2 regions of the Rummeliibacillus sp. NPDC094406 genome follow, and region 2 is predicted to be linked to the other one. Evidence: riboswitches for the same ligand, from Rfam matches in the RefSeq annotation. Region 2 holds a riboswitch; the other holds the start of a gene.
What was found. Region 2 has a riboswitch for cobalamin ahead of ACIQ4I_RS01875 ((2Fe-2S) ferredoxin domain-containing protein). Riboswitches for the same ligand answer to the same signal wherever they lie in the genome.
Positions count from the first base shown of each region.

Region 1 (8,185 bases), on a different contig from region 2:
TGGTTCAGTCGATTACAACATTGAAGCTGTTGGAGGCGTTAAAACAGCACTATTCGGTGGTGAAGGCTTATTCTTCGCAACACTTAGTGGACCAGGTACTGTATGGATTCAATCCCTTCCATTTAGCCGTTTAGCAAGCAGAGTATTCGCAGCAGCCCCAGGAACTATAGGAGGTTCATCAGCAGACGAAAAAGGCATTGGAGGGCTATTTAACATTTTCAGTGATAACTAATTTAAATGCGGTCGCCCTTTCCCTCGTCTGAGGAGGGTTATCTGTATTGTTATTGAAGGAGTTGTCCTAAAAGGATAACTCCTTTTAATAATGGACTAAAATTAATGATATGAATAAGATATTTGAATCAAAAGGAATTCGCGACACTCCTGCGGTAAAGCGCGCCAGATGAAGACCCCTCAGCCCAATATTAAACGGGCAAGAAGGATCTCCGGTTCACCCGTGGAAAGGAAGCGAATTCTTTTTGTTACCACGAAATTACAACCTTTTTCTTTCCATATATTAAAACATGGACTTTTTAGATAACCTCTTTTTTAACAATGCGGAGAGTTACTCGTAAGTAGATATGTTAATCCACAAATAAAGTACGCTATTCACGAAAATTAAATTCCAATCCATGAGATAAACTCCCCAATCCATAAAAAGTAAAATTGTATCGAACTCAAGTATATTAAGTCTCAATATAAAAGGCATTCCTCCATTCAAACAATACTTCTACTTTTTCAATTCATACATTTTTATCCTTACCCAAAATTAGTTCTACAGAATTAATCTTTGCTTATATGGGTAATCTGTATGTTAAGAAATCGTTAGAAATAACAGGTTAAAGGGAGGCTTATTCATGGAAGGTAAAAAACAACCAGAAGCAAACTTAAAAGGGACTTTCTTTTTTGTTATGGGCGTTGGGATTTTCATTGTAGCCGCTGGGGCTCTAATTTTAAACTTATACCTTGATCGTTTTTAAGCAGAGAGAAAGAAACTAAATGCACCTATACAAATATGGAAAATATCAGCTTGCATTTGGTGGGGCTTCTCTTGTTCTATTTCTATTAATCACTGGAATCATGGCATTCCATACGGAAGCCACCCACCAAGCGTAATAAAAATGCCGTGTAGATCAAAAATATGATAAACACGGCATTTTCTCTATTGGCTAAATTTACATCTATTCATTGATTCGAAAACGATGTAAATTACAATTCATCAAACCCATTATCTTGAACATTCACTTTTACATATTGACGTGAGCGTTGTTCAAAGAAATCTGTTTTGCCTAGGTCGACATCTTCATAGGCTTTAATCCATTTCATTGGATTTTTGCGGTAGCCTTCAAAAGGTCGTTCATAACCCAGTTGCGTGCAACGAACATTGGCGTAAAAGTAAATATAATCCTCAATATCTTCAATATCTAAACCATCTATTTTATCGCCAATTACTTCTCTTCCCCATTCAATTTCAAGTTCTGCTGCTTCACGGAAGATCATTTCTACTTTTTCCGCACGTTCTGGCGTATCATACTCAGGGTATTCTTCCAACAATTCTTTATATATTTTGACGAATAAATCAACGTGCAATTGTTCATCACGATTAATGTAGTTGATCATTGTGCTCGTTGCAACCATTTTTTGATTGCGTGCTAAATGATAGAAGAAAGAGAATCCTGAGTAGAAGAATAAGCCTTCTAAAATAACATCATAAACAATTGAATCTAGCATATGTTCAACAGTTGGTTCTTCTGCAAATTGTTTATACCCTTTAATAACAAAATCATTGCGTTTTTCCAACACAGGTTCGGTACGCCAAAAATCAAATACTTCATCCTGTTCATCTTTTGAAACAAGACTTGATAGTATATAAGAATAAGAATGGTTATGAATCACTTCTTGTTGTGCCAAAATAATCATCAATGCATTAATGCTTGAATCTGTTAGATAATCGGCAATACGACCTGCATAATCTGTTTGAACACTATCAAGTAGTGCAAGTAAACCAATAATTTTCTTAAATGTTTGTTTCTCATCAGCTGTTAGCTGTGGAAATTGTTTACTATCATTGCTCATATTAATCTCAAAAGGTGTCCAGAAGTTACCTAGCATTTTTTTATATTTGGGATATGCCCAACTAAAACGAACATCATCCCAGTTTAATATATTAGAAGAACGACCATTAACGATTTTAGTCGAACGGTTTGGTGCTTCTTTATCCATTAATATACGTTTTTTTATTTCCGTCATTATTTATCTCCCCTAATTAGCTTGCACATGATTCACATTCTAGTAATTCAACGGATGTAGAACGGACATAATAAGTCGTCTTAATACCGCTGTTCCATGCATTTAGATGAAGTGCTAGTAACTCTTTTGCTTTAATTGTATTTTGCACGTAAAGATTTAATGATATCCCTTGGTCAATATGGCGTGCACGCGCTGCGTTTTGCTTGATTGTCCAGTTTTGGTCGATAAAGTATGCTGATTTGTAATACCATGTTGTTTTTTCGTTTAAATCCGGCACTGTAACTGGAATTTTATAATCCTTTTTCTCTTCAGAATAACTCTTTTGGAAGATTGGATCGATACTTGCCGTACTTCCTGCAATGATTGATGTTGTTGAGTTTGGTGCCACAGCCATTACATAGCCATTGCGCATTCCTTTTTCAGCAACCTCTTGTTGTAGGGCTGCCCATTTTTCGCCATGATAGCCACGGCTTTCGAAATAGCTACCTGTTTGCCAATCAGAACCTTCAAATAATGGATATACACCTTTTTCTTCTGCTAATTTCATAGAAGATTTAATCGTTAAGTACGCAATTTTTTCATATAATTCATCTGCAAATTTAACTGCTGCTTCCGACTCCCAAGCAATACCTGAAGTAGCAAGTAGATGATGCCAACCAAATGTACCAAGGCCAATTCCACGATAACGTGCATTCGTATGAGCCGCTTGTTTTACTGGGATTGCATTTAAATCAATCACATTATCAAGCATACGTACTTGAATTGGAATTAAGCGTTCTAATACATTTGCTGGTATTGCTCTACCCAAGTTAATAGAAGATAGATTACATACAACAAAATCTCCTGGTTTACGGCGAGTGACGATCATATCATTTTCAAGTTCTACTGACTCAAATTCTGTTGGTGACATATTTTGTGCGATTTCTGTACACAAATTAGATGAGTAAATCATGCCTTTATGTTTGTTTGGATTTTTACGGTTAACCTCATCACGATAGAACATAAATGGTACGCCTGTTTCTAACTGACTGCGCATAATTCTTTTCATAATATCAATTGCTGGTACGGCTTCACGTGACAATAAAGTATTTTGCACACATGCTAAGTAGTTTGCACGGAATGAACCTTCGCCGCGTTTTTCATCATAACAATCTTCTAATCCAAATCCCATAAGGGAACGTACTTCATAAGGGTCAAACAAATACCAATCATCACGATTTTCTACTGCTTCCATGAAAATATCTGGTAGACATACACCTGTGAAAATATCATGTGCACGCATGCGTTCATCACCATTATTTAATTTCAAATCAAGGAATGAAAAAATATCTTTATGCCAGACATCCAAGTAAACCGCAATCGCTCCTTGACGTTGTCCAAGCTGGTCTACCGATACGGCTGTATTATTTAATTGCTTGATCCATGGAATTACACCGCTAGATGCACCTTTAAATCCACGAATAGACGCACCACGGCTACGGACTTTACCCATATATACCCCAATACCACCACCAAATTTAGAAAGTGTCGCAACATCTGTATTGGAATCGTAAATACCTTGCAAACTATCATCTACTGTATCGATAAAGCAGCTTGATAATTGTCCGTGTGTCTTTCCGGCATTTGATAATGTAGGTGTTGCTGTTGTCATATACAGATTACTCATCGCCCAATAAGCTTCTTTTACTTTTTCAATACGATCTTCTTTTTCATTTTGCATTAACGTCATAGCAATGACCATCCAGCGTTCCTGTGGTAGTTCAATTGGCGTTTTATCAAAATCACGTGTCACATATCGATCTATTAATGTTTTTAGTCCTATATATGTAAAAAGTTCATCCCGTTTTGACTCTATTGTGAAGGCCAGTTGTTGTAGTTCGTCTTCTGAATAAGCTTCTACTAACACCGGATTATAGAGACCTTTTCCAACTAGTTTATGTACTTGTTCTGGAAATACTTTATAGACATCTTCTACAGTAACTTGTCGCTCAACAGCAGCTTTTTGATAGATTTCCATTAGTAATAGACGTGCAGCAGCAAATGTCCAATAGGGTTCGTTTTCATCTAGAAAGCTTAATGCATCTAATGCTAGTGCTCTAGTCCATTCTCCATCTGCCGCATCAGGATGTTTATGCACAAAACGTTCATGCTTACGTCGTAAAGGACTCATTTCCTCTTTGCCAAATTCAGCCTCTAATCGCTGCAATACTGTTTCTTTTTCATCTATTATTGTTACCATATCGTCGTCTCCTTTTTACACAAAATAAAAGCGACTGTTCGCCTTCATCGGCAGAACAGTCGCTCTAGTTGAAATGGAAACAAAATCACAGCAAAAAAATTCCACATAACAGTGAATGAATGTGCTGCAATTATTTGCCCCCACTTCTCAACCCCCGAAGAAAGTGTCGCAAAACGAAAATTTGGCAGGTCTACTGGCTTGTGTTTCATCCATTTTGTCATCCTTCCCAAGCATTGCTCAGTGGCTTTTTGACAAATGTCCACACCTACAGTTGCGGGGACAGCTTCGGCATTGAACCGAATTCCCTTTTACACCATTGCTGGTACCAATTATCGTCTTTATACTATATATTGTGTTTTTATAATATATATAATCTAACATATTGTGTTTGTCTTAGACAAGCAGAATTGCACAATTAAAGAAAAAGAACTACCAAGTGAACATATATTTTTGAATATACTAGATTCTTAATTATATTTGTTCTATATCAAATAGCTTTGTAGCATACCCAATAGCTGAGGAAAGCTGCCCTTCATAGGCATTTTTTTAAAGCGACTCCTATTGACAAGATTATTTCAATACCAATTTTTCTTTTTTATTGAATCTCTAATCTTCGTAATCTTTATTACTTAGAACATCTCCAGTTTTTGCATCGATTTTAATTGCGTATTGATATGTGTCATCTTTAACTTCTACATCATATACCGAAAATGGTTTGGCCCCACCCGCATAAAGTGTTCGCCCGCAGTGGAAATCAACGGGTTATATTTATCTATCTATATATTGTAAAAGAAAAAAGTCTGTAGACAAACTCGAAATTCTTCGAGTTTGTCTACAGACTAAAGAACCTTTAAGGCCCTTTTTTCTTACATAAATACGATAATAGCAAGTACGATTGCCAATACTATACGATAAATCGCAAATGGAACTAATTTTACTCTTGATACTAATTTTAAGAAGAACTTAATTGAAATAAGCGCAAAGACGAATGCACTGATAAAGCCAGTTACATAGAAGCCCATGTCGCCGAAATTAATTTGATCCCAGTGTTTAAGAAGTGATAAAAGACTTGCACCTGCCATAATTGGTACTGCCATGATAAACGTGAAATCTGATGCTGTACGGTGGTCTAAACCAAGTAATACCCCACCGGAAATAGTTGCACCAGAACGTGAAAAACCTGGCCATAATGATAAGCATTGAATTAGGCCGATTTTAAAGGCTTGTGCATAGGATAAATCATCTAATGAAGTAACTTTCGGTCTCTTTGGTCCAAATTTATCTGCTATAATCATAAATATTGCTCCAACGAACAGACTAAAGATAACGGGTTTAATACCAAATAAATGACTATCGATAAAATTCTCTAATAATACACCTAATACACCTGCAGGAATTACGCCAATAATAACATGTAATAAATTGAATCGATGATGTGGTTTTTGCCCTTCTATTTTATATAAACCAACAAGGCTCAGCATTCGTTTCCACATGACCACAACAACAGCTAGGATGGATCCTAACTGAATAACAATTTTAAATGTATTCGCAGAAGCTTCCCCTAAAAACTCTGGCGTTTTCAACCACATATCATCAACGATAATCATATGACCTGTAGATGAAACCGGAGCAAACTCTGTCATACCCTCTACAAAACCCAAAATAATGGATTTTAACAACTCTATAAAGTCCATAGTATCTCCTTATTCTCTTTTTTTGAATGATTCTAACATTCATTTCTAGTAAAACTATCATAACATAACAGAAGGAGAAGCTATCTTAAAGTTTCATTAAATTAATCTTTCAGCTCAACATCAATTACCCACATTTCACTTCTACTATTAGTGCGAATTGGAGGTCCCCAAAAACCGAAACCTGATGAAACAAGTATATGTGTTGTCTTTTTCAATAGATACCCATAATCAAGTTCAAACGTTTTTTTTGTAATCCATTGATTCGGCCACATTTGACCTAAATGGGTATGTCCAGAAAGGTGTACGTCTACCCCAAGCTCGACTGGCGTTTCTAAATCTGACGGGGTATGGTCCATAACAATCCAAGGTAAACGAGTATTCACCACAGTAGATAACTGTTGTAGAGACTTACGACTTTTATTTGTTTTGTCTTCTCTTCCTGTAACATAAAACGAATCCGCTATACAAATTGTTTCATCTTGTAAAATTTGTACCCCTGATTTTTTCATCTCATTTACAAAGGTAGGAATTGCTTTTCCGTAGTATTCATGGTTTCCTAACACACCATAAACACCATATGTAGCAGTTAATGTCTTCATGACTACATCCATGTCGTATGCTTTATACCAATATGGATGATCATCTACAATATCCCCTACTAGAAAAACAATATCGGGTTTTTCAGCATTCGAACGCGTAACAAATTTCTGTAAAAGATTTTTATTGGACAAGATACCGAGATGAAAATCAGAAGCAATAACCATTCTAAAATTTTGGATTGTCTGATGCTGTTTTTTTATTTGTATTGTTTTCCTATGAACAACTGGAGAATATGCCATATATGAACCAAATCCAATAATAGCTATAAATAAAAACAAGATAATATAACCTACCCACACTATATGAAATGACGGTACTAGCCATAACAAAAAGTTTGCAATTGGGAACAATAGAAGTCCGTACTCCATCAAAATCATCCAGTAACAACTAACTACTTTCGTTATTCGAAAACGTTCATTGAAATTACTAATGACAATACTATAAGCAAAGTACAACCATACAATTGAAAAAACAATTGGCATCTTCATATGAAAAGCTAATTCTAACCAATGATAAACATTCCATCCAAGATAATAGACAATTGCATTATATAAAACGAAAAATACGAAACCTACTATCATTCTTCTTTTCATTATTGACATACCTCTTTTCGAGCCGATATTAATTTCCTTGTAGACATTTTACAAATAAAACACCATTCACTTCAATTATAACCAGTCGTAGATGCTCTCAGTCTCCAGACCTAGATTAAAATCCACTTCCAGCCCGTTTGGACGAATCAAAATTCTGGGTATCATAAAGGTACAAACGAAGGGAGGAAATAACCAATGAAGAAATTTGGTTTATTAATCATCGGCGTAATCGCTGCCATTACGATTTTAAGTTCTTTAGGAGCTTTATTAGGTTTAGCTATTTCAGCAGCAATTTTATTTGCAGGTATTCACTACTATTTGAAAAGTAATTCTACTTTTTCAAAAGTTGTTTGGGCATTTGTTGCCATTACTGGATTATTAACATCTACTGCAAATATTCCAGGTTTTATCGGCTTAGCTGCAATTGCGATTTTATGGTTCATCGTCCGTAAATGGAATGGCTCAGAAGATTATAGCAACTCTTTCTTTGCTCCAAAAAAGGATGACCCATTCACAAATTTTGAAAATCAATGGAATGAACTAACAAAATAACAGGGGGTATCAACCATGGTCAACTTATTACAACGATTAAAATATACTATAGAGGCAGATCTTCATCATTTGTTCGATAAGAAAGAAGAAAAAAATCCAATAGCGATGTTAAATCAATATGTCCGCGAAGCAGAAAAACAAACAGAAGAAACAGGTAAATGGTTAGAAAGACAAGGCCAACTGAAACAAAAGCTTGAAAAAGAACTTGAAGAAACAATGGAAATGCATGACAAACGTTCAAAACAATTAGAACTTGCAAA
Region 1 is NZ_JBIWGZ010000005.1:236,897-245,081, forward strand. Features, by position in the region: gene ACIQ4I_RS14895 (TIGR00266 family protein) at 1-232, shown strand, start outside; gene ACIQ4I_RS14900 (hypothetical protein) at 855-977, shown strand; gene ACIQ4I_RS14905 (ribonucleotide-diphosphate reductase subunit beta) at 1,207-2,247, opposite strand; gene ACIQ4I_RS14910 (ribonucleoside-diphosphate reductase subunit alpha) at 2,264-4,486, opposite strand; cobalamin riboswitch at 4,653-4,830, opposite strand; gene ACIQ4I_RS14915 (undecaprenyl-diphosphate phosphatase) at 5,353-6,180, opposite strand; gene ACIQ4I_RS14920 (metallophosphoesterase) at 6,282-7,373, opposite strand; gene ACIQ4I_RS14925 (lmo0954 family membrane protein) at 7,569-7,925, shown strand; gene ACIQ4I_RS14930 (PspA/IM30 family protein) at 7,941-8,185, shown strand, end outside.
Region 1: another riboswitch for cobalamin. It lies ahead of ACIQ4I_RS14910 (ribonucleoside-diphosphate reductase subunit alpha); the one in region 2 lies ahead of ACIQ4I_RS01875 ((2Fe-2S) ferredoxin domain-containing protein).

Region 2 (8,185 bases):
CGTTTAACGAAACAATTAGGTGGAGCAAAAATTTACTTAAAGCGTGAAGATTTGAATCATACGGGCGCACATAAGATTAACAATGCTTTAGGGCAAGCACTTCTTGCAATAAGAATGGGGAAAAAGAAAATTGTTGCTGAAACAGGAGCAGGTCAACATGGTGTAGCAACCGCAACTGTTTGTGCTCTTTTTAATTTAGAATGTGTTGTCTTTATGGGTAAGGAAGATGTTAAAAGACAAGCATTGAACGTATTTCGCATGGAATTATTAGGTGCAACCGTTGTTTCTGTAGATCAAGGAGGTGGTACGCTAAAAGATGCCGTGAATGAAGCGCTTCGTTACTGGGTGACAAATGTTGAAGATACACATTATATTTTGGGATCGGCGCTTGGTCCACATCCTTTCCCAAGAATTGTACGAGATTTTCAACGAATCATTGGTGTAGAAACTAGAAAACAGATACTTGAAAAGGAAGGTAGACTACCAGATGCTATAGTCGCATGCCTTGGAGGCGGTAGTAACGCAATTGGTATGTTCCACCCATTTGTCGAAGATCAATCTGTCAAATTATTTGGAGTAGAAGCTGCAGGAAAAGGTATTCAAACTGGACTTCATGCAGCAGCATTTGCTGATTTAAAAGAAGGTGTCTTACATGGTGCATATATGTATTTACTGCAAGATGATAATGGTTTTATACAAGAAGCACATTCTATTTCGGCAGGGCTCGATTATCCAGCAATAGGACCTGAACATTGCTATTTACATGATATTGGCCGTGTTAAATATTCTTCAGTTACAGATGATGAAGCTTTAGAAGGATTGAAATTATTATCTCGTGCAGAGGGGATCATTCCAGCTTTAGAAAGTGCTCATGCAATTTATCGTGCTGCTGAAATCGCAAAAGAAATGCAACCAGAAGAAATACTTGTGATTTGCTTATCTGGTCGTGGAGATAAAGATGTTGAGACAGTAAGAGCTGCACTAGGAGGCGAAAAAAATGACGACTAAACCATTACAACTAGCAATTGAAGAGAAAGTAAAAACAGGGCAAAAGGCATTTATTCCTTACATAATGGCAGGGGATGGGGGACTTAAAGCCATTCGTAAGCAAATCTTTTTCTTACAGCAAGTTGGTGTAACTGCAATTGAATTGGGAATTCCATTCACAGATCCAGTAGCTGATGGTCCAGTTATTCAAGATGCAGGAAATCGTGCGTTAAAAGAAGGAGTAAACTTAAAAGCGATACTAGATGAAATTGAGCAATTTAAAAAAGAAGTTCATGTTCCTTTAGTGATCATGAGTTATTTAAATCCAATTCTAGCTTTTGGTATAGAAAAATTCATAGCAAAATGCGAAAATGTAGGCATCGCTGGTTTGATTATTCCAGACTTACCAATTGAAGAAGCAGATATTATCCAATCCAAACTCACAAAATCATCAATTGCACTCGTTCAACTTATTTCATTAACTAGCCCAATAGATCGTATTGAACGAATTGCAAAAACGGCAGAAGGGTTTATATATGCTGTAACTGTGAATGGAATTACTGGTGTCCGAAATGAATTTGGCCAATCTTTAGATGAACATTTACACAATCTCAAAGAAATCAGTGATATTCCTGTTTTAGCTGGTTTTGGTATTTCAACACCTGAACAAGTAGATGAACTTAGTACGATGGCAGATGGGGTAATTGTCGGAAGTGCAATCGTAAAAGCCTTTCACGAAGGTAAAGAAGAATCTATTAAGAATTTATTGCCTAAAGTGACAGTTGGAGAATAATAACTTTTTTGCAGAAAAGGAACTTTCTAATATGCTCTTAACATGGTTGAAGAAATTAATTTAGCACTCCCGCCGTGTATAAAGGTGGCCTCTGAAAAAGTCAATACAATACAATTTTGTGATGCAATTTTTGTTGAAGTGGAATTAGCGAAGACTCCTGCGGGAAAGCGAGCCAGAGAGGCCCCACAGCGAGATTTTCTCTGCGACGAAGCTAGCGAAGCGATGCAGGAGCACAAGCGAGGAGGCTCGTCGGTTCGCCCGCGGAAAGCGAAGCTGATACCACTTCATATTAAAGAACATTTATATTATAAAAATTAGGGTTAAAATCGTTTTTCAGTGCACTTTGCGGTGGTGCCTAGCAGAATAAATAGCAGAATTTTTTTTAAGTAAGAAGGCTGTTCAAAGATGAATTATTAATTCACCTTTTGAACAGCCCTTTTAAACTTGAATTAGAAGCTATTGGGTAACTTTCATTTCAAGTATGCTATTAAATTTTCTTTATCTCTTGGAAAATCTTCAATTTTATCAATTACATTTTTAGATTGTAATACCTGAGCCAATTCAAATACCCAAGGCTTTTCTAAATGAGATTTTAATAACAGTTGCTCTTGCTCAAAAATACCAAAAGGATCCCCATGATAGATAACTTCTCCACCACTCATAACAATGATTTCATCCGCCCATTCATATGCAAAATTCACATCATGAGTAGAAAGAATAATGGTTTTATCAAGCTCATGAATTGTATTAAGCAATTGCAAAATTTGCTTTGCATAATAGGGATCTAGTCCTGCAGAAGGTTCATCTAAAATAAACACGTCAGGATTCATTGCCAACACACCAGCAATTGAAACCCTTTTTTTCTGGCCAATACTTAAGAAATGAATGGGTTTATCTTGTAAAGTAGACACTTCTGTTTCAGACATTGCCCATTCAACCATTTCAGTTACTTTTTCAATGGACCATCCGAGATTTATAGGACCAAACGATATATCTTGACGAACATTACCAGCAAAAAGTTGAGAATCAGGATCTTGAAAAACAATCCCTACATGGGAGCGTAATGCCAGCAATGATTTGCGGTTATATTTCATCGGTTGATTTTGAAAGAGAATTTGCCCGGAAGTCGGTTTCAGAATTCCATTTAAGTGCTGAAATAATGTAGATTTTCCAGCACCATTATTCCCGAGCAACGCAATCTTCTTACCTTTAGCAATTTTCAAAGATAAATTATTTAAAGCTACAGTCCCATCAGCATAACGATGTGTTAAATTTTGAATTTCAAAGAATAAATCATTCAAACTAGAATGCCCCCAAACTGAATGTAGACCGCAATGATTAACAAAATGATAATAAAAATGATCGCCCAATTTCTAGCAGAATATTGGTAAGGATCCTCAAGATAAACCATGGATTCATCGTAACCACGAGAATTCATAGCCATTGATAATTCCTTAGAACGCTGAAAAACATGGACAAATAAAGAAGAAATAAGCATTCCTAAAGAATGCAACCCTCTTTTAATTGAAAGATATCCAAGTCTTGAATTTTGTGATTGGAAAATTTCAAATGATTTCTCTAAAAAAACGAATATGAATCTATACGTAAGTTCGATTAATTCGATTAATAATTGAGGTACTCTACATTTTTTTAATACTTGCATTAAATCATGTACCGGTGTTGTTAAAGTTAAAAAATATAAACAACTTATACTGCTTAACACAGAAAAGAATAACTGAATGCTCATTTTGACACTTTGTGATGAAATATAAACAGACCAATCGAACAATTGAAATTGCCAAATTGCAGTATGAATAAGCTCAGGGTGTCGGGTAAACGATAGTAAAATACCAATCATACTACTTATCAGGAAAACGCCAGGGATACATAACATTTTCAAATAATATTGCCATGGAATTTTAGCTACCAATATTGTAAGTGAACTCATAACAAAAAATGTGATGAGTGAGATGAGCGCATCTTTTACGGTTAATGAAAATAATAATAGAAAAAAGGATAAAACGATTTTTTCTACTGGATGCGTCTTTACTAGGCGATTGATATAAGCATATTGATCAATGAGTAACATGCTTACCTTTGCCTTCTTTACTATCTTCTTTTTTGTGTCTTCCACGTGAGAAGCCGATGAAATAGCCGATAAAACCAGCACCTATAGCAGCTTGTAAACAAAATAATAAACTTTCAATTTCGCCACTTGGCGGTTCCCAAATGCTTGAGAACCAAGGTTTATAGGAAGAATCAATTTTCGTAATTGCTGCTTCAGCCTGATCATCCGATCCACCAAATTCCGCCCCTTTTTGGAAGAACAGTGGCAGAACAGCCAATATAACTACCATCGCGATTAATATTATATTTTTTTTCATGATTGTTCAGCACCTTTTTTAAAGACTTTCAAAGCTTTTAATTCTGCTAAATTGTATTTTTGTAAGAAGTTCATAATCACAACTGTAAGAATACCTTCACTAATTGCTAAAGGAATTTGAGTGAGAGCGAAAATACTGCTAAATTTAGTGAATGAAGCAAAGAAACCACCAACTTCAGATGGGAAAGCAAGTGCTAATTGGATAGATGTTACAACATAGGTACCCAAATCGCCAAGTGCAGCAGCTAAAAACACTGCCCAAGAAAATGAGAATCCTATTTTGGTAACACCCTTAAATACACCATATGAAATAAGTGGTCCTACGATTGCCATTGAAAAAGCATTAGCACCTAAAGTAGTTAGTCCACCGTGAGCTAGCAACAAAGCTTGGAATAAAAGTACTATAAAACCTACAATACTCATTGCAAACGGCCCAAATAAAACAGTACCAAGGCCAACACCAGTAGGATGAGAGCAGCTTCCTGTAACAGACGGAATTTTCAATGCAGATAATACGAATGCAAAAGCGCCTGATAAGCCTAACATCATTTTTGTTTCTGGGTTTTCTGCAATCGTTTTTCTAATAGAACGGAATCCAATTATTAAAAACGGAATGGTAACAGCCCACCAGAAAATTACCCATTCAACGGGTAAAAAACCTTCCATAATGTGCATGGCGAATGCAGGTTTTGGTATGATCAACAGTGCTAATAGGAAATATATTAGCTTCCAGTTTACTAAGTTCTTAAACTTAATCATTTAATCTTTCCTCCATTTTTATATTCAATTGTTCGTGAATTAACGAGATACACCTCCTAATAAACCAAACAGGACATAAAAAAACACTTCTTCCAACAGAAGAAGTGTTAACGAATAGTAAAACAATGCTTTGCAAAAAAGCATAGCTATACTCACACCTATCCTCGTAGGCTGATACAAATCCACACTTTATGGCAGGTCTCCTGGCTTAGAGTCTTCATTATGTTTTTACCTTCCCATCGTTGACAGTGGCATAGAAAAACATAACTCGTCTTTACAGTGGCGGGACCGCGTTTGTATTTCACAAACTTCCCTTTTCAGCTAAATCTCAATATTTAGCACCATAAAGTTTATTGAATTGTTAGATTACTAATCTAGTGTAGCATGGTTATATTTCCAATACTACTATATTTTTTACAAAGAAATTTTGCAAAAGAAAGATTGTCTTAAAAAAGATAAACTAATATAGTATTTAGAAATATTGTGCATAAATTTCAACAGTAACGTTCTGTAAAATGGACTTGAATAAAAAAATCTATTTCAAATTGTCTGGAAATAGTATATGATTATGTCAGTTTTTAATTTTACTATATTATACAATTTCATATTATTTTAAAAGTGCCCTTGTAATTTCACAAAGGGATAATAGGGAAATCGGTTAGAATCCGATGCAGCCCCCGCTACTGTAACATGGATGAAATGATACATACTCACTGGTCGAAGAAGACTGGGAAGAGATCAGAGTAAGATGAAGTGTAAGCCAGGAAACCTGCTTTTAAAAACAGAAGTACGATACTTTTCGGAGGGAAAGGTAAAGACTATAAGAGCAGAATGTCATTTTATATTTGGCTATTTTTCTGAATTATCTAGTTTTTAAACCTTAATTCTTGGAATTAAGGTTTTTTATTTTCCTTTTTTCTCCATCTTATTTTAATTAATTGGAGGTTGAATATGACAACTTGGAATTTATCTGGGATGAAAAGTCATTTATTCATTTGTAATGGAAGTTCTTGCATGAAGAAAGGTGCAGAAGAAATTACGCTAGCAATTCGTGAAGAAATTGCACAACTAGGTATGGATGAACAAATCCATACCACTAGAACACGATGTAATGGCCGTTGTAAAGATGCATGCATTGTAATTGCTTATCCACAAGGGAGTTGGTACAAAGCATCAACAACTGATATTGGCCGTGGGATTGTAAAAGATTGTATAGAGCAACAAAATGAACAACATACAATTTATCGTATGGAAAATGGTGAAATGATATTAAATCCAGAGGTCGCGTCCATTACAGGAATCGATAAAAACAAATAATTTGTAAAGGAGAGGTTTGCATGACATCACAAGGGAAACTTTATGTCGTTGGTTTTGGTCCTGGGGATTTTAAACATATTACAACGAGAGCAGTGGAAGCGCTTCAGGATAGTGATTTTATCATCGGTTACAAAACTTATGTAGAACTGATCCAAGATTTAATCACAAATGACACATCAGTGATTAGTACAGGAATGACAGAGGAAGTTTCAAGAGCTCAGGAAGCTGTCCGCCAAGCAGAAGCCGGAAAAAAAGTTGCAGTTATTTCAAGTGGCGATGCCGGTGTTTATGGTATGGCTGGTCTAGTCTATGAAGTTTTAATCGAAAAAGATTGGACTGAAGCAAATGGGGTACCAATTGAGATTATCCCAGGTATTTCAGCCATCAATTCATGTGGATCATTGTTGGGTGCTCCTATTATGCATGATTCTTGTACGATAAGTTTGAGTGACCACCTAACACCATGGGATTTAATCGCTAAAAGAGTGGAAGCTGCCGCAATGGCTGATTTTGTCATTGCACTCTATAATCCTCGCAGTGGACGTAGAACTCGCCAAATTGTAGAGGCACAACGTATTCTTCTACAATACAGATCACCTGATACACCGGTTGGCCTTGTAAAAAGTGCATATCGTGATCGTCAACATATCATTATTACAAATCTAAAAGAAATGCTAGATCATGATATCGGTATGTTGACGACAGTCATCATTGGGAACTCTTCAACTTTCCTTTATGACAATAAAATGATTACTCCACGAGGTTATCAAAGAAAATATACATTAAATAGCGAGAAGCAAGCATTAAAACCACATCAACGTTTGAGAGAAGAAGCGGAACCTTGGGCTATGGATCAAATGACTGGTGTTCAACGAGTACAATCTTCAGTAAATGAAAAAATTGAAAAAGATGAGAAGCACCAAATAGTTGAGTACATACGACCTCAATCACCTAAAGTAAGCTCATATAATATGGCAATGGAAGCGTTAAAACGTGTTACTGGTAAACAACCAAAAACCACAAATTATGTTCATCAAGATTTTGAAGAAATTTTCGAATTAGCAGTTAGTCCTGGTGTTGCAAATAAAAAATTCACACCTGAACAAATGATGACTTTAGCAATGGTTGTTGGCGAAAAAGGTACCATGGAATATACGCCGAACCATCAAATCGTATTGAAGATTCCAACTTCTAATCCTGATGCGATTACAGCAAAACTAAATGGTGTTGGATTTTTACTTTCACCTATTGGAGATGTCTTAACTTTAAAGGCTTGTGATTTCTGTGACGGCGAAAAAACAGGTGGCATTCCTTATGCTGAGGAGATCCAAGAAAAATTAGGTGGTCTTCAGTTACCGAAAGAATTAACAATTGGATTCAATGGTTGTGGTATGGCTTGTTACAAAGCCGTTACTGAAGATATCGGAATTATTTATCGTAAAGGGAAATTTGATTTGTTCCTAGGTGCTAAGCCTGTTGGAAGAACAGCTCATGCAGGACAACCTGTGGCAGAAGGCATTGAGCCAGAGAAAATAGTTGATGTTATTACGAATATTATTCAAGAATATAAACAAAATGCGCATCCAAATGAGCGACTATTTAAATATTTTAAAAGAGTGAAACAAATACAAGGATTTGTGTACAAAGATATTGCACCCAAAATTAACATAGAACCCGCACCATGTGGGGACTGATTATAGGAGGAAAAATATGAAGGCCATTTTATTTGTAGGTCATGGTAGTAGATTAGTAGCAGGTAATGAGGAAGTAACAAAATTTATAGAACAGTTGAAACCAACTTTAGATCAAGATTTATTAGTTGAAAGTTGTTTTCTAGAATTTGCAGCACCAGATATTGCTCAAGGTATTGACAATTGCGTTGCAAAGGGAGCAACAGAAATTCATGTAGTTCCTATTATTTTATTGCAAGCAGGCCATTCTAAAAT
Region 2 is NZ_JBIWGZ010000001.1:377,160-385,344, forward strand. Features, by position in the region: gene trpB (tryptophan synthase subunit beta) at 1-1,008, shown strand, start outside; gene trpA (tryptophan synthase subunit alpha) at 998-1,780, shown strand; gene ACIQ4I_RS01855 (energy-coupling factor ABC transporter ATP-binding protein) at 2,251-3,081, opposite strand; gene cbiQ (cobalt ECF transporter T component CbiQ) at 3,078-3,869, opposite strand; gene ACIQ4I_RS01865 (energy-coupling factor ABC transporter substrate-binding protein) at 3,856-4,164, opposite strand; gene ACIQ4I_RS01870 (energy-coupling factor ABC transporter permease) at 4,161-4,922, opposite strand; cobalamin riboswitch at 5,099-5,283, opposite strand; cobalamin riboswitch at 5,522-5,713, shown strand; gene ACIQ4I_RS01875 ((2Fe-2S) ferredoxin domain-containing protein) at 5,874-6,239, shown strand; gene cobJ (precorrin-3B C(17)-methyltransferase) at 6,260-7,933, shown strand; gene ACIQ4I_RS01885 (sirohydrochlorin chelatase) at 7,950-8,185, shown strand, end outside.